DNA from 2 places in the Promicromonospora sp. Populi genome. Region 1 is predicted to be linked to the other one. Evidence: predicted binding sites of a transcription regulator. Region 1 holds the regulator's gene; the other holds the start of a gene.
What was found. The regulator LexA, encoded in region 1, represses DNA repair genes until DNA is damaged. The targets are predictions, from matches to a motif close to TCGAACANNTGTTCGA.
Positions count from the first base shown of each region.

Region 2: the regulator LexA is predicted to act here: its motif matches at 8,245-8,260, upstream of AB1046_RS07945 (DUF222 domain-containing protein).

Region 1 is NZ_CP163528.1:287,588-298,147, reverse strand. Features, by position in the region: gene AB1046_RS01345 (amino acid adenylation domain-containing protein) at 1-2,618, opposite strand, end outside; gene AB1046_RS01340 (DUF5302 domain-containing protein) at 2,814-3,041, opposite strand; gene nrdR (transcriptional regulator NrdR) at 3,156-3,626, opposite strand; gene AB1046_RS01330 (LysM peptidoglycan-binding domain-containing protein) at 3,765-4,202, opposite strand; gene lexA (transcriptional repressor LexA) at 4,452-5,201, shown strand; gene AB1046_RS01320 (L-lactate dehydrogenase) at 5,294-6,271, opposite strand; gene AB1046_RS01315 (ATP-dependent DNA helicase) at 6,281-8,356, opposite strand; gene AB1046_RS01310 (carbohydrate ABC transporter permease) at 8,439-9,368, opposite strand; gene AB1046_RS01305 (carbohydrate ABC transporter permease) at 9,405-10,370, opposite strand; gene AB1046_RS01300 (ABC transporter substrate-binding protein) at 10,377-10,560, opposite strand, start outside.
Region 2 is NZ_CP163528.1:1,765,496-1,776,055, forward strand. Features, by position in the region: gene msrA (peptide-methionine (S)-S-oxide reductase MsrA) at 1-430, opposite strand, end outside; gene AB1046_RS07905 (glyoxalase superfamily protein) at 647-760, opposite strand; partial or broken gene AB1046_RS07910 (hypothetical protein) at 820-1,005, opposite strand; gene AB1046_RS07915 (prephenate dehydrogenase) at 1,128-2,048, shown strand; gene AB1046_RS07920 (prephenate dehydratase) at 2,110-3,033, shown strand; gene AB1046_RS07925 (lytic transglycosylase domain-containing protein) at 3,306-4,052, shown strand; gene AB1046_RS07930 (hypothetical protein) at 4,083-5,282, opposite strand; gene AB1046_RS07935 (CGNR zinc finger domain-containing protein) at 5,346-5,876, opposite strand; gene AB1046_RS07940 (hypothetical protein) at 5,903-6,238, shown strand; gene AB1046_RS07945 (DUF222 domain-containing protein) at 6,443-8,185, opposite strand; gene AB1046_RS07950 (squalene cyclase) at 8,467-9,159, opposite strand; partial or broken gene AB1046_RS07955 (iron ABC transporter permease) at 9,602-10,560, opposite strand, start outside.

The DNA.
Region 1 (10,560 bases):
ACCCGGGCGACGAGCTCACCGAACGTCGGCTCGCCACTTACGTTCCCGCGCAGCGGAAGGGTGTTCAGCACCGGGCCGATCACCGAGGCCAGCTCGCCCGCCGACCGGCCCGCGCTCGGCGTGAGCACGGTCACGTCGGTGCGCCCGGTGTAGCGCCGGAGCACCACCTGGAGGGCGGCCACGACAACCATGTACAGGCTCGCGCGCTGCTCGCCCGCGAAGAGGCGCAGGCGGTCGAGCAGGTCCGGGTCGATCGACCGGGTCAGGCGCGCGGAGGCGTACGAGCGGACGGCGGGCAGCGGACGGTCGGCGGGCAGCTCCAGGCCGAGGTCGGCGCCAGCGAAGCGGTCCTGCCAGTAGGAGACGAGCGCGGGGTCCGCCTTCGCGAGTGCGCTACGGCCGGCGAGGTCTGGCGCGGGGGCGGCCGGGGCCAGTCCGGCGACGACGCTCAGGTTGTCCCCCGCTCCGCCGTCCGCCGCGCCGCCATCGAACATACCGACGTCGGCACCCCCGTAGAGCGCCGCGCGGTAGAGCGCTGCGAGCTCCTGGCCGAACACACCGGCCGACCAGCCGTCGAACACGAGGTGGTGCACCAGCAGGACGAGCTCCTCCCCGTGCAGAAATGCGTGCGCCACTGGCCCGTCGCGGTGGTCGACGGCGGCCCGGTCCGGCTCGCCAACGGTCAGGGGCACCGTCGCGGCGGGGTCGATGCGCAGGCTCGGCTCGGCGTCGTCGTCCGGGAAGCGGGCCCGCAGCAGCGGGTGCCGGCGGGCCAGCTCGGCCAGCGCGCGACGCAAGGCCGGCACGTCCACCGGTTCCGTCCAGCGGTACCGGATGCCCAGGGTGTAGACGGGGAGGTCGGCACAGACCTGCTCGGCGATCCAGTGGTCGCGCTGAATGGGGCTCAGGGGGTGGGGCACGTCCTCGGCGAGCCCGGCTGGGGTGGCGTCCAACATGTCGGTGGCGCCGGCGATCACCTCGGCGAGTGCGGCGACGGTCGGGTCGGCATACCACCGGGTGAGGGTCAGCGCGGCGCCGTGCCGCGAGCGCAGGCCGGCGATGAGGCGCACCGCGTCCAGCGAGTCGCCGCCGAGGGCGAGGAAGTCGTCGGCGGGGCCGGTCACCGCCGTACCGAGCACTTCCTCGAACAGCGCCGCTGCGGCTCGCTCCGGGGCCGTGCCTAGGGTCTCGGCGGTCCGTTCGGCGGGTATCACCGCCGCGAGCGCCAGCTTGTCGATCTTGCCCTGGGGGGTGAGCGGGAGGCGGGCGTGGCGCACGAGGGCGCTGGGGACGAGTGCCGCGGGCAGCACGTTGCCCAGCGCGCCGCGCACGCCGTCGAGGTCGGTCTCGGCGGCGGTGACCACGTGTGCCACGAGCCGGGCGCGGCCGCGGCGGTCGTCGACGAGCACCACCGCGTCGTCGACGTCCGCGATCGTGCGCAGCACTGCCTCGACCTCGCCGGGCTCGACCCGGTGGCCGCGGATCTTGACCTGGTCGTCGAGCCGGCCGAGGAACTCCAGCTGCCCGTCCGCCCAGCGCACGCGGTCACCCGAGCGGTACTCCCGCGCGCCGTCGGGGCCCGTGACGAACCGGTCGGCGGTCAGCTCCGGCCGGTTCAGGTAGCCCTGGGCCACGCCGGTGCCGCCGATGAGCAGCTCGTCGTCGTCGCCCACCCGGCAGGTCACTCCGTGGTGCGGGACGCCGATCGGCACGACCTTGCCCGACCACTCGGTCACGTCCGCGAAGGTGGCACTGACGGTGGTCTCGGTGGGGCCGTAGGTGTTGTAGAGCCGTGCGGTGGTGCCGACCGCCTGCTGCCACTGGCGCACCGCGTCCGGCCGGGCGGTCTCGCCGCCGATGATCACGCAGCGCACCGCGGCGGGCAGCGCCGCCTCGCCGCGGTCGAGGGCCGAGACCAGCTCGTGCCAGTACGCGGTCGGCAGGTCGAGAACGGTGATCCCGAGCACGCCGCAGCGGTCGAGGAACAGGTCGGGGCGGCTGATCATGTCGTCGTCGCGCAGGACCAGCGTGGCGCCGCTGCTCAGCGTCGGGAAGATCTCCTCGACGCTGGCGTCGAAGCTCAGCGACGCGAACTGCAGCACCCGGTCGCCCTCCCCCAGTGAGAACTGCTCGGCGGACACGCGACTGAACTCGCGCAGCGAGTCGCGACCGATGAGCACACCCTTGGGCCGACCGGTGGAGCCGGAGGTGAAGATGACGTAGGCCGGCTCGTGCTGGGACACGCTGTCGGGGAGCGGCAGCACTCCCTCGGCGGTGACCAGTGCCCTCGGCCGGGTCTCCTCGACCATCATCCGCAGGCGGGGCTCAGGGTAGGCCGGGTCGAGGGGCACGTACCCGGCGCCGCTGCGCAACGTGGCCAGGAAGGCCACGACGGCGTCCCGGCCGCGCGGCAGGCGCACACCGACGAGGTCACCCGCCCGCACGCCGGCTGCGGCCAGCCGGTCCGCCGTCTCGGCGACCCGGGCGACAAGGCCCGCGTAGGTCAGCTCCTCGGCTCCGTCGATCAGTGCCGCGGCGTTCGGTGTCCGCCGGGCCTGTGCGGCGACTGCGGCCCAGAGGTCCACCACGGACGCAGGGGCCTGCGCTGTCTGAGTCACCGGACTCCTTCTTCAGTTCGCTGAGGTGCTGTGCGGGACGCAGCGTCACAGAACTGGTCGAAAGCATCCGGGGGATAGCTCGCGGATGTCCCCCACTTGAACAGGGCCTAAACGGTCAAATCAACCCCCTCGCGGGCACGACAAAGGCCGCTGACCTGGCCTTTAACCAGGTTCAGCGGCCTCCACCACCGAGGATCAGCCGCTCTTGCGCCGGAACATCTTCTGCACGGGGCCGGTCGTCTCCGAGCCGTGCACCGCACCGGTGTTCACGTCGCCCGCGGACGTGCGCTGCCGAGCCGCGTTCTTGCGGTCCAGCGCCTCCTTGAACCGCGCCTTCGCATCCGTGCTCGGCGCGGTCGGGGCCTTGGGCTCCTCAGCGCCCTGGACCTCGGCCTCCTCGGCATTGGGCTTGTCGTCCGTCACACCGATCACCTCCTCTTGTTTCGGGGGTCCCTCGATCGGGTCCGTCGTCTGCCCAGCCTGCACCACCTAGCGCCAGGCTGCCAAAGTTTTACGAAACCTTGTGCCGCTCAGGCGTCAGGCCTGGGCGGCGGCCCGCTCCGCGCGCTCGGCACGCAGCGACGTGATGGCGCTCTCGAAGTCCTCGAGCGAGTCGAACGACTGGTAGACGCTCGCGAACCGGAGGTAGGCCACCTCGTCGAGCTCACGCAGCGGGCCGAGGATCGCCAGGCCCACCTCGTAAGCGTCGATCTCGGCGCTGCCGTTGCTCCGCAGGGTCTCCTCGACCCGCTGAGCCAGGATCGCGAGGTCGTCGTCGCTCACCGGACGGCCCTGGCACGCCTTGCGCACCCCCGCGGCGACCTTGTCGCGGCTGAAAGGTTCGGTGGCGCCGGAGCGCTTGACGACGGAGAGGCTCGCCGTCTCCACGGTGGTGAACCGTCTGTTGCAGTTGGGGCACTGCCGTCGGCGCCGGATCGACAGGCCGTCGTCGGCGGTCCGCGAGTCCACCACGCGCGAGTCGGCATGGCGACAGAACGGGCAGTGCATGCTCACTCCTGCGTGGTCGACCACCGACCGGAGGCCTCCGGTCGCGCCCCGACCGTAAGCGGGCAAACCACCACCTTGCAACATCGCCGCAACATTTGACGGCGGATTGTGGCTTCTGGTCACTCCTAAGGGCTCTGGTCACTCCTCGGGGAGGAGCAGCAGCTCACCGACCCGCAGCGTGCCCGACGACATCCGGTTGAGCTCCTGCAGCCTGCCGACCGCCGCCCGGACGTCCTCGCCCGGCTCCGCGACCTGCCGTGCGAAGCCCCAGAGCGTCTCCCCCGGCCGCACCGCGTGCACCCGAACTTGAGTGGGCTCACCGGCGGTACTGGCGACGGCGGTTGCCCCCCACGTCACCATCGGCGCGACCAGGAGCATCGCCAGCAGCACCAGGACCGCGCGACCGCGGCGCGTGAGCCGCAGGCCGGCCAGCCCGAGCCGGTCGGCGAACGTGCGCGGCTCCTGCCGGTTGTACGCCTGCCGGGGGTACGCCGGGACGGCGACCAGCCGGGGTGCAGGTGTATGCGCCTGCCCGAACGTCGGGCTGTACTGCCTCAGCGGGATCACGTCCCCCATGGCCCCTCCTCCGAGTTTCGCGAATTCTTCATACACGCGTTCGTCGAACGCACGTACCATTGTGTAGCACGGGACACCGTCGATGTCGAGACACGCTCGAACATTCGTTTGATGGATGTGAGTTTGTGATCTAGAGTGGGTCGCGCAGGGGAGAACATTTGTCGGAACGGGAGGGGCACGGGCATGACGGGACGGGACGGGACCAGCGACACGAGAGCGGTCGACACAGCGCACTCCGGCGTCGCCACGCTGGACGCGCCAGGCGACAAGGCGGTCGCTGACGTACACGCGATCTCGCCGACCGACCGCCTGACCGAGCGGCAGCGCCTGGTGCTGGACACGATTCGGCAGTCGTTCGAGACGCGGGGCTACCCGCCGTCGATGCGTGAGATCGGCGAGGCCGTCGGGCTGGCCAGCCCGTCGAGCGTCAAGCACCAGCTCCAGATGCTCGAGAAGAAGGGCTTCCTGCGCCGCGACCCGAACCGGCCGCGCGCGATGGAGCTCGTCGAGCCGCTGGCGGAGCAGGTCGACAAGCCGACACGCGGTGAGATCCACTGGCCGGAGCCGCGGCGCAGCGGCCAGGTCCACTGGGGCGGTTCGGTGCCCGACGACGCCAGCACCCCGCCGCCGTCGTACGTGCCGCTCGTCGGCCGGATCGCGGCCGGTGGCCCGATCCTCGCCGAGCAGGTCGTCGAGGACGTGTTCCCGCTCCCCCGCCAGCTCGTGGGTGACGGTGACCTGTTCCTGCTCAAGGTCGCCGGCGACTCGATGGTCGACGCCGCGATCTGCGACGGGGACTGGGTAGTGGTGCGGCAGCAGAACGTCGCCGAGCAGGGCGAGATCGTCGCGGCCATGCTCGACGGCGAGGCCACGGTCAAGACGTTCAAGCAGACCGACGGGCACGTGCTGCTGCTGCCGCAGAACCCGGCCTACGAGCCCATCCCGGGCGACGAGGCGCGGATCCTGGGCCGCGTGGTAGCGGTCCTCCGCTCCCTGTAGACCGCTCCCGGACGACGAGAACGGGGTTGTGTTCGGATGCCGACCTGGCACGAACACAACCCCGTTCTCGTCGCACTTGGCACGACAGTCAGTCAGAAGCCGAAGCGTTTCTGGACCGCGCGGACGCTGTCCGCGGACGCGCGCAGGCCTGTCAGCTCCTCGTCGGACATCGGGACGCGCACGTTGCCCGTGACACCGCGCCCGTCTACCAGTGACGGCACGGACAGGCAGACGTCACTGATGCCGTAGTAGTCGTCCAGCAGCGAGGACACCGGCATGATCCGCCGTTCGTCGTTGAGCACCGCCTCGATGATGCGGGTAGCGGCCAGGCCGACGGCGTAGTTGGTGGCCCCCTTCCCCGCGATGATGCGGTAGGCCGAGTCGACCACCTCGTGGTGCACCTCCGCGCGCATCGCGGCGTCGATCGACCGGGCGTCGCCCACCGGTTCCCAGTCGAGCAGCGGTACGCCGCCGATCGAGGCGGAGCTCCACAGGGCGATCTCCGAGTCGCCGTGCTCGCCCGCGATGTACGCGTGCACGTTCCCGACCGCCACCCCGCACCGCTCGGCGAGCACCACCCGCAGCCGGGACGAGTCCAGGACCGTGCCGCTGCCGAAGAGCCGCTCCCGCGGCAGACCGGAGATCTTGAGCGCCGCGTAGGTCACTACGTCCACGGGGTTGGTCACCATCAGATAGGTCGCGTCGGGCGCGACGTCGACCAGGCCCGGCAGGATCGTGCGCATCAGGCCGATCGTCCCCTCAGCGAGGTCGACCCGGCTCTGCCCGGGCTTCTGCTTCGCCCCGGCGGTCACCACCACGATGTCGGCGCCCTCGCAGACCGCCACGTCGTCCGAGCCGATCACGTGCGCCTGGGGCGTGAACATCAGGCCGTGCTGCAGGTCGAGCACCTCGGCCTCGACCTTCGACCTGTCCACGTCGAGCAGGGCGATGGTGCGCGCCGCTCCGCGGGCGAGCGCGGCGAAGGCGAGCGTGGACCCGACCGCTCCGGCGCCCACTACCGCGAGCTTGGTGGTGGGAGAAACAGAAGGACCGTCCGACGGTGCTGTCATGCCTCCAGGCTAGGTGTCGAGCCGCGCGAGGGCGGCGCGGACCAGGGCCGGGTCGTTCGTGGGCCAGAAGCCGGGCATCGACTTGGTGAGGAACGACGCGTACCGCGCGGTCGCGAGCCGGGGATCCAGGACGGCCACGACCCCCCGGTCGTCCATGCTCCGCACGAGGCGGCCCGAGCCCTGCGCAAGCAGCAGTGCCGCGTGCTGCGCGGACACCGCCATGAACCCGTTGCCGCCCGCCTGCTCGACGGCGCGGGCGCGCGCCGCCTTGACCGGGTCGTCCGGGCGCGGGAACGGGATGCGGTCGATCAGCACGAGCTGGCACGACGGCCCCGGCACGTCCACGCCCTGCCACAGCGAGAGCGTGCCGAACAGGCAGGTGGCCGGGTCCTCGGCGAACTGCCGCACCAGGGTGGGTAGCTGGTCGTCGCCCTGCGCCAGGATCGGGAAGTCCAGGCGTTCGCGCATGGCCTCGGCCGCCGCGTTGGCCGCGCGCCGGGAGGAGAACAGGCCGAGCGTGCGGCCCCCGGCTGCCGTGATCAGCTCGGCGATCTCGTCGAGCTGCGCCTCCGTGGTGGGTTCCCGGCCGGGAGCGGGCAGGTGCCGCGCCACGTACAGGATGCCCTGGCGCGGGTAGTCGAACGGGCTGCCGGCGTCGAGGCCCTGCCACGGCGGGGCGTCCTGACCCTTCAGCCCGAGCGTGCCGGCGACGGCGTCGAACGTGCCGCCGAGCGCGAGCGTGGCCGACGTGAAGATGCCTGTCGACTCGCCCAGCAGGTGCATCCGGATCAGCCCGGCCACGTGCAACGGCGCGGCGTGCAGGCGCGTCACGTTGTCGCCGAAGCTGCCCCAGCCGTTCTCCGGCCGCGAGCACCACAGCACGTCGGCCGTCGTGTCCGTCAGCGCCATGCGCTCGGCCGTCTCGAAGAGCTGCAGCATGGCGCCCTGCGCCATCTTGAGCCCCGGGTCGGGCTGGCCGGCCTCCTTCGCCGCGGCCCCGCCCGCGTCCGGCTTGAGCGTGCTCAGCACCTCACGCGCGGCGTCACGCACCCCGCCGACGGCGGTGCGCAGCGCGTCCGGCAGGCCGTCCGGGAACCGCTCGGCGGGCGCCGTGACCAGCAAGGTCCCGAGGTCCTGAGCTGCCTTGTCGAGGGCGTCGGTGTTCGTGCCCGCGTGCCGCCGGGCCAGCCGCGCCGCGTTCTCCACCGAGGCCATGGACAGGTCGACGGTGGCCGACGACGTGACGCGGTCCGTGAGCTCGTGCGCCTCGTCCACCACCACGACGTCGTGCTCCGGGAGCACGCCCGGGCTGCCCGTGGCCGCGATCCCGAGCATCGCGTGGTTGGTCACCACGACGTCCGCGTCGCGGGCGGCGGCCCGCGCGTGGTCCGGGAAGCACTCGGCGAGCATCGGGCACTTGTTGCCCAGGCACTCCATCCTGGTCACGGACACCTGGCGCCAGGCCCGGTCGGGCACGCCGGGCACCAGGTCGTCGCGGTCGCCCGAGTCCGTCTCGCCCGCCCACTCGTGCAGCCGGCGGACGTGGTCGGCCAGCGTCGCGCCGTCGTCCTTGCGCTTACCGCGAGCGCCACCGGATCCCGGGGCCTCCTCCGTGCGCGGGTGGTCCTCGCCGCCGGGCAGGTCGAAGAGCGTGGGCTCGTCGGTGGGGTATCCGCCGCCGATCTTGTGCACGCACAGGTAGTTGTGCCAGCCCTTGAGCAGCGCGATCCGCGGCTCGCGCGGCAGCTGCGGCGCCACCGCCTTCGCCACGAGCGGCAGGTCGCGCGTGATGACCTGGCGCTGCAGCGCGAGGGTCGCGGTCGAGATGATGACCTTGCTCTGCGCCGCCACCGCGTGCCGCACGGCGGGCACCAGGTAGCCGAGCGACTTGCCAGTACCCGTCCCCGCCTGGACGAGCAGGTGCTCGCCCTTCTCGATCGCCTCGCCGACCGCCACGGCCATCCGATGCTGGCCGTCCCGGCGCCCGCCGCCGAGCTCCCCGACGGCGAGGTCCAGGAGCTCCTCGACGTCGGGGATCCGCTCGTCAGCAGTGGTTTTGATGGGCGTCTCGGGAACGGTGGTCACACGCTCGATCCTAGGCCGGACCACCGACATCCACCCCGCGTCGTCCACAGTCGCCAGGGGTCGGCCGGGGCCTGTCCTGCCCCTATCCCTTGACCGCCCCACCCAGCCCGGCGCCGCTGAGGAACAGGCGCTGGAAGCCGAGGAACAGTGCGATCGGCAGCACTGTCGAGATCGCGAGCGCCGCGAGGAACACGTCGAGCTCCAGGTACGGGGCGATGGCAGGCAGTCGCACGGACAGGGGCTGGTTCTGCGGGTCGGGCAGCACCAGCAGCGGCCAGAGGTAGTCCTTCCACGCGGCTATGACGGCGAACACGGAGACGACGCCGAGGATGGGCTTCGACATCGGCAGCACGATGCTCCACAGCAGCCGGAAGGGTCCGGCACCGTCGACGCGGGCGGCCTCGAAGATCTCGCGCGGGAGCCCGTCGAAGAACCGTTTTACGAGCAGCACGTTGAACGCGCTGGCGCCCATGGGCAGCCAGACCGCCCAGAACGTGTTGAGCAGGCTGATGTGCACGATCGGCACGTCGAGGATGGTCAGGTACAGCGGCACGAGGAGTACCACTGACGGCACGAAGAGGGTCGCCAGGACGAGGCCGAAGATCGCGTTGCCGTACCGCGGCCGCAGCACGGACAGCACGTAGCCGCCCGTCGTCGCGACCAGGATCTGGAAGAACCAGGCGCCGACCGCGACGATCACCGTGTTGACGAAGTAGTGGTCGATCTCGGCGCGGGTCCAGGCGGTGGCGAGGTTGGCCCAGTCGACCCCGGTGGGGAACAGCCCCAGCGGGTTGCGCAGGGTCTCCTGCGTGGGGGTGACGGCGGCCTTCGCGAGCCAGAGGATCGGCCCGAGCCCGACGACGACCAGGCCGATCAGCAGGCCACCCTGCAGCACGCCGAGGGAGCCCCGGACGCTCGGCCTGCGCCGGTCGTGCGACGAGATGATCCCCCGCTCGCCGGCGGGCTCGGTGCGCCGACGGGCGAGCGTCGCCGTCTGGTTGTTCGCTGCCATGTCAGCTGCTCCCTGTCATTAGCTGCGCCATGGTCATCAGCTGCTCCACGGTCGGGTCACGCGGAAGTACACCGCGGAGAGGATGGCCAGGACGCCTGCGAGCATGAGGCTCAGGGCGGTCGCCGCCCCGTAGTTGCCGCCGAGGCTGCTCCCGAACGCGTAGTCGTAGATCAGCATGAGGATCGTGAGGGTCGCGTTGTTGGGGCCGCCGCCGGTGAACAGGAAGGGTTCCAGGAACACCTGCGACGTGCCGATGATCTGCAGGATCAGCGTTATGAAGAGAACGCCGCGCAGCTGCGGCAGCGTCACGTGCCAGATCTTGCGCCAGACGCCCGCACCGTCCACCTCGGCAGCCTCGTAGAGCTCGGTCCGCACCCCGACGAGGGCGGCGAGGTAGATGATGACCGTCCCGCCGGCGGCCGCCCACGTCGCCTCCAGCACCAGGGACGGCATGGCGCTGTCCGCGTCCTGGAGCCACGGGTAGGGCCCGAGGCCCACCCAGCCGGCGATGGTGTTGAACACCCCGCTGGCGGAGCCGTCGTAGAAGAACTTCCACAGCAGCACGGCCACGACGGGCGGCACGACGACGGGCAGGTAGGCCAGCGCCGAGAACAGGCCGCGCATCCGCCGCAGCTCGCTCATCAGCACTGCCGCGAACAGCGGCAGCGGGTAGCCGAACACGAGCGCGAGCACGGCGAACCACAGCGTGTTCAGCACTGCCTTGCCCAGGAGCGGGTCCTGCAGCACGAACACGAAGTTGTCGAGCCCCACGAACTCCGGGACCGATACGAGGTTGGTCTCCTGGACGCTCATGACGAGCGCCCGGCCGATCGGGAACCAGGAGAAGACCCCGAACACCAGGATCATCGGCAGCGCGATGATCAGGGTGCTCAGGCCGCCGTCGCGCAGCCAGTCCCGGGGAGTGCGGCGGGCACGCCGGCGGGGCCCGGACGGCGACGGCGGAGCCGTCACCGTCCGGGGCGAGCTGGAGAGAGTGGTCATCGCCGATCAGCTACGGTCGAGGATTCCCTGGACCTGGGTCTGCGCGTCGGCGAGGAGTGCGTCGATGTCCGCGTTCTCGTCCGTCAGCACCGCCTGGACCACCGGGTCGAGGGCCGCGTACACGTCCTGGGTGGCGACGGCGGGCTCGGGGATGACCTCCTGGTCGAACATCTGGCTGGTCATCGGCGCG
Region 2 (10,560 bases), 1.5 Mb from region 1:
CGGGCTCGATCGTCGTCACGGCCTTGGCCGGCCACAGACCGGACGCGTCCACGTCGGCGATCGTGTCGCGAGCGACCGTCTCCTGCTCGGGGGTCAGCGGGAAGATCGCCGAGCGGTAGCTCGTACCGACGTCGTTGCCCTGGCGGTTCAGCGTCGACGGGTCATGGATCTGGAAGAAGAACGCCAGGATGTCCCGGTAGGTCGTCTGTCCCGGGTCGAAGGTGATCTCGACCGCCTCCGCGTGCCCAGGGTGGTTGCCGTACGTCGCGTGGTCGTTCCGCCCGCCGGTGTAGCCGACGCGCGTGCCGAGCACTCCCGGCTGCCGACGGATGAGGTCTTCCATGCCCCAGAAGCACCCGCCGGCCAGGACGGCCGTCTCGGTGCCCGGCTCGCGCGTGATCTGTCCGGTGTCGTGAATCCCGCTGGTCATGATCCGTACTCCTAAGCGCTTGTTCTGACTTAGTGCTTGTTCTGACTTAGTGCTTGTTCTGACTTCGTGCTTGTTCTGACTTCGTGCTTGTTCTGACTTCGTGCTTGTTTTGACTTAGTGCTTGCTTCGACGCCGCTGGTGGTGGCGTCACTGGAGACAACGCTGCAGACGATTGCTTTGGTCCCGGGCTTTGGTCCCGGGCTTTGGTCCCGGGCGCTACAGGCCGTCAGTCGGCAGCCCCGGCTCGAAGCGGTGCTCCCACTCGACGCTGAACCCGAGGTAGTCCACGTAGAACTCTCGGGCGTAAGTCTCGTCCTGGATCCGGAGCACCGGAACCGCGGCCCCGAGACGATCTCCAGCGCGTGGCTGTGGCTGATCGTGACATCGGCGTCGGCCAGCGTGCGGCGCAGTGCTCGGGCGGACGCCTTGGCGTCGTTGAGGGTCAGGTCCACGATTTCATCGCAATCCCGGTGCCGTGAGTTTGGTCGGTGCCCGCATTGCCGTCCGGGGCACCGTGGGAGCCACGAGAACCTCTGACAGGACGTCGTCGTCGATGCATTCACCGGACCGAGCATTCACCGGACTGGCGATCTCGGCGCGGGCGGCAGGCTCATCGAGTGCCCCGAGCCAGCCTAGCGTTCCGCGCCTGCGGCAGCCATCAGGGGGCCGGTTCCCCGCCGCGAGATAGTGTCAGCCCGTGACGGACGGCAAGACGGCCGGTGTGATCGGCCTGGGATTCATGGGCGCCTCGCTCGCCGCGGCATTCCGTGGCGCGGGCGGTATCGAGGGCGGGATCGAGCGAGTCGTCGGGTACGACAGCTCGCCGGACGCCCGGGCCCGGGCCGACGCCGAGTCGTACGTCGACGAGGTCCTGGACAGCGCCGCCGACGTCGCCCGAGCGGCGGACCTGCTCGTCCTGTGCACGCCGGTACAGCAGATCATCACCGACCTCACCGAGCTCGGACCGCTGCTGCGCCGAGGCGCGATTGTCATGGACATCGGCAGCACCAAGGTCGCGGTCACCGAGGCGATGGTCAAGATCCTGCCCGACGGCGTGGTGCCGATCGGCGGCCACCCGATGACGGGACCGGCCACGGCCAGGGTCGACAGCCCGACCGCGCGGATCTATGCCGGGCGGGTCTTCCTGCTCACGCCGACCGAGCGCACGGACCCCGCCGTGACGAGGTGGTGCACCGACCTCCTGCGCGGGATCGGGGCCCGGGTCGAGGTGCTGGACCCGGACCGGCACGACCGGCTCGTCGCCGTCGTCAGCCACCTGCCCCGGATGCTTCCCGTGCCGCTCCTCGACCTCGTGGTCAAGGACCCGGACCCGATGCTGACGACGCTTCCGGCCGGCGGTTTCCGGGAGAGCACCAAGAGGGCCACGGACAGCCTCGACATGTGGGGGGACGTGCTGCTCACCAACACCGGCCACATCGTCGAGACGATGCGGCGCTACGCGCACGAGGTCGAGCTGGTCGCGGACCAGGTCGAACGCGGCGACCCGGCGACGCTGCGCGAGCTCCTGGCCACGACGTCCGACCGGTGGGCTGCTCTCTTCCCCGCCGACGTCGACGGCGCCGACGGCGCCCCACCTGCAGAGCCCGGCAACCGCTGACCCAAGGCATCCGCTGACACAGGGCATCCGCTGACACAAGCAAGACAACACAGGAGGACTAGTGGCCATCGGCTATCTCGGCCCAGAAGGAACGTTCACGCACGGAGCCGCACGGGACCTGTGTCCCGGAGCTGACCTCGTAGCGCTGACGACGCAGGCCCAGGCGATCGCCCAGGTCGAGGACGGCGCGATCGAGGGCGCCGTCGTGCCCATCGACAACACCGTGAACGGCGTGGTGCTGCCCACCTGGGACTCGCTCCTGGGCACGACGGCGAGCCGCATCGTCGCTGACGTGCTCGTCCCGGTGACCTTCAACGCTTATGCCCTCTCGGGCGACGTGACCCCCGAGGTCGTCGTCAGCCACCCGCACGCCCTGGCGCAGTGCGCGAGGTACGTGAGCTCGCTCGGGGTACCGAGCCGTGCGGCCTCGTCGACTGCCGAGGCCTGCGCGTCGCTCGCGCCCGGCGAGGTGGCCATCGCCGCGCCCGTGTGTGCCGAGCTGTACCCCGTCGCGACCATCGCTACGAAGGTCGAGGACAGCGCCGGCGCAATCACCCAGTTCGGCCTGGTGAGCCGCGGCGACACAGTGCAGCGTGACAACACCCTGCAGCGCGGCGACACCCTGCAGCGCGGCGACACCCTGCAGCGCGGCGACACCCAGCCGACGACGGCCCGGTGGACCACCGTGTTCGCCGCCCTGCCGAAGCACAACGCCCCCGGGAGCCTCGCGGCCCTGCTCACGCCCCTGGAGGCGCTGGGCTGCAACCTCGAGAACATCGTCGCCCGGCCGGTGCGGGACAGCGCCGACTACGTGTTCCTGCTCTTCGTCGCCGACCTCGACCAGGACCGCGAGACGGCGGCCCTGGACTCGCTCCGCGCCCAGTGCTCCGGGCTGTCCGTGCTCGGCCGGCTCGCGGCGACCAAGCCGACGGGATCGGACGGCGCGTCCGGCGTCCCCGCGCGCATGCTCTCCGTCCAGTCCTGAGCGGCCAGTCCTGAGCGGCCGGTCCGGGGCGGCCGGTCCGGGGCGGCCAGTCCGGGGCGGCCAGTCCTGAGCGACCGGTCCTGAGCGACCGGTCCTGAGCGGCTGCATGAGCCCTGCGATAGGCGCCCACCGAAAGGCGCCTTTCGGAACGCGCACGTTTGTGGGAGGTCCTGTCGGGGACCGTCAGATCGGGGCTGACCAGCCATAGCCTGAAATCCCCGACCACGGAGACCCGCAATCACTGTGACACTCAAGACCGCGACACCAAGACCGTGACACCAAGACGAACTCGGGCCGCTGCCCTCACGACGGGGCTCCTCCTGTCCGGGCTGCTCCTGTCCGGCTGTGGTGCGGGCCAGGGAGGCCAGAGCAACTGGCGACTGGACCGCGACTACCCGCCGGCACCGCAGCAGCAGGTGCCCGAGCCGTCCGCGGAGCCCGTCACCAACCCGGCGCCACTGGCCGAGCTGGCCGATCCGGCCTGGCTCCAGGACGCCGCGGAGCGCACGCAGATCCCGCTGCGGGCGCTGGCCGCGTATGCCGGGGCCTCCCTCCGGCTGGCGCAGACCGAGCCGCAGTGCGGCATCGGGTGGAACGCGCTGGCGGGCATCGGCGCCGTCGAGTCGGTGCACGGCAGCTACCAGGGAGCGCGCGCAGGGGCCGACGGGACGGTGACGCCGCCGATCATCGGCGTCGCGCTGGACGGCAGCGCGGGCGTCATGGAGATCCTCGACACCGACGACGGCGCGCTCGACGACGACACCCAGTGGGACCGCGCCGTCGGACCGATGCAGTTCATCCCCTCCACCTGGGCGGCCTACGCCCAGGACGGAAACCTGGACGGGCAGGCGGATCCGCAGCAGATCGACGACGCGGCCCTGACCGCCGCCCGGTACCTGTGCCAGAGCGGCGACGACGTCACCACCGACGACGGCTGGACGGCAGCGCTGGCGGCCTACAACCGCTCGGTGTCATACGCCAACGACGTGACGGAGCTCGCGGAGTCGTACATCGGGTAGGCATCGGGTAGGCGAGGTAGCAGGTGGCGATCACTCCGGGTACCGCTCCACCTTCTCGATGCGGAAGACGGCGTCGGCCGGAAGGTCCTCGAAGAAGTCGACCGTGACCTCCTTCTGTTGTCCGGGCTCGAGGTCTTCCGCGAACCCCGTTCCGGTGGCGTAGGAGGTCGAGCCGTCCTTGCTCTCCGCCACGACGTCGACCGCGTAGGTGAATGTCCGCTGGCTGCTGTTCGTCACGGTGGCCGGTATCTGAGCCCAGCCGATCTCGGTGCTCACGGTCGTGCCGAGCGTGACGTCCTTGCTCAGATCGGCATAGCCGACGTCCTCCAGCTGCGCGATCACCAGCACCGGAACCGTTGCGGTACCACCGACCTGGGTCTCGTACTCGAAGGACCCGGTCACCACCGCGTGCACCTTCAGCACGTCGCCGGTCTCCACGCCGTCGAGCAGCGCCTCGTCGCCGATGAGGAGCGTGTCGGTCTGCAGCTCGAGCTCGCCTGGCTGGTCGACGCCGGTGCTGGCGAGGAACCTGTCGGACCCCGTGCTGCCGCCGAACTGCATGACCTCGGCGAACACCACGACGGGACGGTCCCTGGCCTGGTTGGGGTCATCCACGATGGACTCCCACTCCGCCGCGTCGACCTCGATGAACTCCGCCAGATCGGGTACCGGCGACGCGCTCTGCGAGGCGTGGGCCGTGGGTGCGCCCTCCTCCGTGCCCTCCTCCATGGCCTGCTCCAGTCCCGCCAGCCCGGACCGGACACCCGTTGCGATCTGATCGACGAGCGCGACGCCGATGGGCACACTGAGCACGGACAGCACGATGCCGACGATCGCCTTGGCGCGCCCGACCGGCGGATCGGTCAGGCCAGATCGCAGCACCCCGACGATGCCGAGCACTACGCCGACGATCGCCGGCAGGAACACGATGCTCGCGACGATCGACACGATCCCGAGCACCAGGCTCGCGGTGGCCTGCGGGTTGCTCGGAGCCGCCTGCCCCGCGACGGGCGACCCGGCGACGGGCGACCCGGTAACCGGCGACCCGGCAACTGGCGACCCGGTAACCGGCGACCCGTTCACGGGCGCGTACGACGTGTACGGGAGCGGCGCCTGGTAGTGATCCGGGTTCGGCGGGAGCGGTGCTCGGTAAGGATCCGGCGTCGGCGTGTGCGGAAGCGGCGCCCGGTACGGATCCGGCGTCGTCTCGGTCTGCTGCTCATCCCCCATGACGCAGAAGGCTACGAGCCTCGCGGACGCTCGAACCGGCGAACAGCACGCCCGGGCCCAGATTCACCCGGGTGAACCCGTGGTCCGCTCACGGTGCCGGCGCACTGCCGCGCGGTTGGCGCAGCGCACGGAGCAATACCGCTGCCGCCCGTTGCGGGTGACGTCGACCACCACCTGAGTGCACGGCTCGGATGCGCAGCGCCCCAGCCGGTGCATGCCGCGCGTGACGAGGTGGAGCGAGGTGCCCACGCTGATCACGGCCCGCAGCACCGACGACAGCACCTGGTTCTTCTCGCGGTAGTGCAGGTGCCAGCCCTCGCCGTCGTGGTCGGTGAGGCGCGGGTAGGCGGCGACGGCGGCCATCTGGGCGTTCAGCAGCGCGGCCCGCTCCGCGGGTTCGGGTGCGTCGACGACGCGCAGCCAGTCGTCGATGGCGAGGCGAGACAGCGCGTGGTCCTCCGGCTCCTCCTGGAACTCCATCGTCATGCCGAACTCGCGCGTCCGAGCCTCGATCCCCGCCCGGTCGTGCGGCCAGTCGTTGGCCAGGGACGCGGCCAGCAGGACCGCGTACTCACCGTAAGGGTTGAGTTGCATAAGACCATTACAGCATCGTGGGACGCATGGTCTCCATCAGCAGCGTCTCCACCAGCAGCGTCTCCACCAGCAGCGTCTCCATCGGCACTGTCTCCACCAACGCCCGTCCCGCACCGCGCGGCGCCACTCGCGATACCACCCGCGACTCCGCCCGTGACTCTGCCCGCGACACCCCGCACGAGCACTCGTGGACGACGGAGTCGCGCCACCCGACCTCGGCGGGCCACGTGCTCTACGTGCGGTGCACGGCGTGCGGCACCCATCGCGTGGATCTCCAGGACCACAAGGACGCGCCGCCCATGCCGCTGAGCAGAGTGGTCGGCAATGCGTCAGAAACGGCGGCGCCGGTATCGGCCTCTTAGACCTTGGAAAGGACAGATATGCCGGCGCCACAGAGTCCATCTGCCAGTCCGCCAGTCCGCCAGGCCGCCAGGTCTGCCGGTCCGCCGGTCCGCCAGGTCCGCCGGTCTGCCGAGTCCGCCGGTCCGCCAGTCCGCCAGTCCGCCAGGTCTGCCGGTCCGCCGGTCCGCCAGGTCCGCCGGTCCGCCGGTCCGCCGGCCAGGCGGTCAGGCGGCTTCGGTCGCCGGTGGGTCCGTAGTCGGGTGGGCCGGGTTGGTGTCCGGTAGTGGGTCGAGGGCTTCGGGCAGGCGGATGCGATGTCCGCGGGCGTCGGTGAAGGCCCACCCGGTCTCCACCAGGGCTCCGACGGTGCTGACACCGGTCGTGTCGGTGGTGGGTTTGCCGGTCCAGTGCATGACGATGCCACGCGCGTCCACCAGCTGATGGTGGAACCAGCACAACAGCGCACTGTTGGTGACCGAGGTGTCTCCGCCGTGGGCCCAGTGGGTGACGGCGTGGTGGACCTCGCAGCGCGAGGGCGGCTGATCGCATCCCGGATAGACACAGTGCTGGTCGCGGGCGATCACCGCGCGACGCATCTGCCCGGTCACGGTCCGCTGCGCGCGTCCGACGTCCAACACGGCACCGTCGGGGCCGAACACGATGCGGGTGACCGCACTGTCGCACGCCAGCCGGCGCAGCAGCGCCCGTGGCGCGCGTCCACCGCTCTCCGTGAACACCGCACCACCCGAGCCCAGCAGCCCAGACACCGTCGCGCCTGCCGCACCCCAAGCTGCTGGACCGCCGCCGACTGCACCGGGGTTGCTCCCATTCGCCACGCCTCCACTGCCTGTGCCTACGCCTGCCGCGCTTGGCCGGGTGCTGCGACCGGGCGCCGCCTGCCCGCACGTGAGGCACAGACCGTCACGGGTGCGAGTGATCTGGGTGACCAGCTCGGTCCAGGACACGGTCACGTTCAGGTGTGGCGGAATCGCGGCCCCGGGCGAGGCCTGGTTGGTGTCCAGCACCACACGGGCCACGTCGGCCAGGCCCTGCGCGCGGCGCTGCCCCGGCGTGCGGGTGTCCTCCGCGGAGGGTGCGCCCATGACGGCGTTCACGGCCGCGGTCACCAGCAGGCCGTGCTCGTCGGTCAGGAACCCTGCGACGTGATACCCGCCAAAGGTCTTGGCCAGGTCCAGGAACTCACCCGCAGCGGCCTTGTCGTCGTCCGTGTCGTCGCTGTCCGGGTCGGTCACCGACGCGAACCGGCGCGCCACGATACGGAACTGGTCCGCGTTCAACACGCCCGCCTCCCGCAGGACCAGGCCCTCCCCGGTGACCAGCGTGCCATCCGCGACCGCACCCTCCAACACCTGCGTGACCAGTACGCGCGTCCGGTCACCGTCCGGGTCCTGGGCCGGGTCCGGGAAGTCCACCGCAACGCTCTGCACGAACTGCTCCGGTGTGGTCGGCTCCCCGGTACGGGTATCGACCAGCCACGCCAGGGCGTCCTGACGCGTCGAGCTCGTGGGCGCCTCTTCGGTCATCACCCGCGCGTGATCCGCGCCCACGGTCCCGGCCACGAGGGCCTCCCGGGTCGCGGGCAGCGCGGTCGCCAGCCGGCGCGCAGTCGTGACGTCCTTGCGCGCCGTGGCCGCCGCCACCCCTTCGCGCACCCGCAGCCAGGACACGAACGTGCGCGTTGCCCCGCCCGAGCGCCACGAACCATCATCCTCGATCCGCGGCAACACCGTGTACCGCACCCCGTCCAGGCGGCCCGTCACCCGACGAACCCGAGCATGCGCCTCGACCAGGCGTCCGACACTCGGAGCATCCCACCCGTCCAGCACCTCGGGACCGACCAGACCCGCCAGGTCACCGACCCCCGCCTCGATCCGGGCCAGCGCCTCCTCGATCGACCGTGCGGGAGGCAGGCCACCGGCGGCCGTGCTGTTCGTCGGCTGCTCCACTGGTCACCACCCCCGCCCGGCTCGTCATTCACTGACTCCTGTTCACTGACACCATTGTCTCGAACATCCGTACGGCATGCACGTGCGATCTGAAATCTGTGGATAACCCTTCACGACACAATTGAGGCGCCCCTGAGGTCCGCCCCAGAAAGCCCCGCCGGTAAGGCGCCCGCGCAGAGGGCCCGGAGAGGTGGGCCAGAGAAACGACTCGGAGTGCTGGCCGTGACCGTCTTCGACGGCACCATCGAAGTCACCGACCCACGCTGACCTTCTTCAAGCGCTCAGGCGTGGGCCGCGGTCCCCCGCGCCCCGTCCCACCAGCCCAGCACCCGGGCGGCATGGAACGTCAGCCACTTCGACGGCTGCCCGGCGTCGACGTCGAACTCGAACCACACCCGGCCCGGGTGGCGCCGCGCCTGCAACCACGTGCCGTCCGGCTGTCGCTGCTCGCGGATCTTCTCGATCGCCTCGCCGATGCGCTCGTCGGGCGGCGTGCCGCGCAGCACAGACGCGGCACGGAAGTAGTCGGCGGCGCTGAGCACGTCGTAGAACGAGCGGAACGGGTAGGCGAGGCGGAACACCCAGTCGCCGAAGGGTTCGTCCGTCGACAGCCGCCGGATCAGGTGGCGCTCCAGCAGGTACTCCTCGGCGCGCTCCTGCGCCTGACGGGTGGCGGCGGTGCCGCCCGTGGCCTCCTCGTGCGTGAGCAGCCCCTTGAGCGAGTTGAGCGTGGAGCGGACCGAGGCGCGGGTCGAACCGTCCTCCACCCACTCGCAGTTCCAGCCGCCCTCGGCCATCTGGTGCTCGACGAACCAGTCGGCGATCCCGCCGACGTCCGCCCCGAGCCACACACCGTTGGCCAGCGTGAACCCGTTGATGCACGCGTCGACCTCTCCGCCCCAGTACGGAAGGTCGTCGTACTCCCAGCGGGTGTTGGCCGCGATCAGTGCCGCGGTGTCCCGCTCGCGCAGCACCGAGGGCGTCCAGGCCCCACTCCCGGAGCGTGTTGAGCGACCAGGTGGTCGCCGTCCACGGCTGCCCCGCCCCCGGCCGGGCCTCCGGACCGTTGAAGTCGAAGCCGGCGGGAAAGAACGCCCCGCCCGCCCAGGTTCCCGCCTCGTCCTGCAGGGCCAGCAAGCGAGCCCCGAAACCTTCAGTGGCGATGCGAGCACGCGTGGCCCGCCAGACATCCTCGGGCATGTGCAGCAGGTCCTTCTCGACCTGCCAGCGCAGCGCGGGATCGCTGTCCAGCAGCCACGCCACGACGTCGTCGGACACCGGTGAGGAAGCCATGGGCCCGAGACTAGACCCGACGCAGTTCGGTCGGCAGCGCTGGCGCCGGACGGTCGGCTCAGGACACTTACTGCCAGGATGGTGTCGATCTTGGCAGCACGTGCGTGGTCAAATCGCCGTCAGCTACACCCGCGAGCGCGCCAGGAGCCAGACGAAGTACGGCGCCCCCAGCAGCGCGACCGCCAGCCCCGCCGGCACCTGGGCCGGGGCGATGACAACGCGGCCGAGCGTGTCGGCCAGGCCGAGCAGCACGGCCCCGATGAGCATCGCCACGGGCAGCACCCGCGAGTGCCGCCCGCCCACCAGGGCGCGCGCGGCGTGCGGGGCCACCAGACCGACGAACCCCACGACGCCGACGGCGGTCACGCTCACCGCAGCGAGCACGGCCGCCACGGCGAGCACCAGCAGCCGGCTGCGCTCCAGCCGGACACCCACGAGGCGTGGGGTGTCGTCGTCGACGGCGAGGAGGTCCAGCTCGCGCCGCACCATTACCGCCAGCGGCAGGGCGAGCGCCAGCACGACCAGGACGGGCACTATCTGGTCGAAGCTGCGCCCGTACGTGGTGCCCGACAGCCACGTGTAGATCCGCGGGGTGTTCCACGGGTCGGAGTTGAGCAGCAGGAATGTGGTCAGCGCCGTCGTCAGGTAGCCCAGGCCGATGCCGATGAGCACCAGCCGGTCGGCGTGCAGCCCGCCCCGCCAGGCCAGCAGGTAGACGATCCCGAAGGCCAGCAGTCCGCCGACGACGGCCGCCACGAGCATCGCGCCGTTGCTCGCCGCGATCCCGTTGCCCCAGGCGGTGCCCGCCGCAGCGGTCACCACGATCACGGCACCCAGGCCCGCTCCCCCGGTGATGCCGAGGATGCCGGGCTCGGCCAGCGGGTTGCGCGCCGTGGCCTGCACCATCGTCCCGGACAGCGCCAGGGCCGCCCCGGCGACTATCGCGGCCACCACACGCGGCGCGCGCTCGTCGAGCGCGAACCGGACCACTGCCGGGCCCTGATCCTGCAGCCAGAGCGCTATGTCACCGGTGCGGAGCCAGGTGGACCCGGCGAGCAGGCCGAGCAGCGCCACCCCGGCCG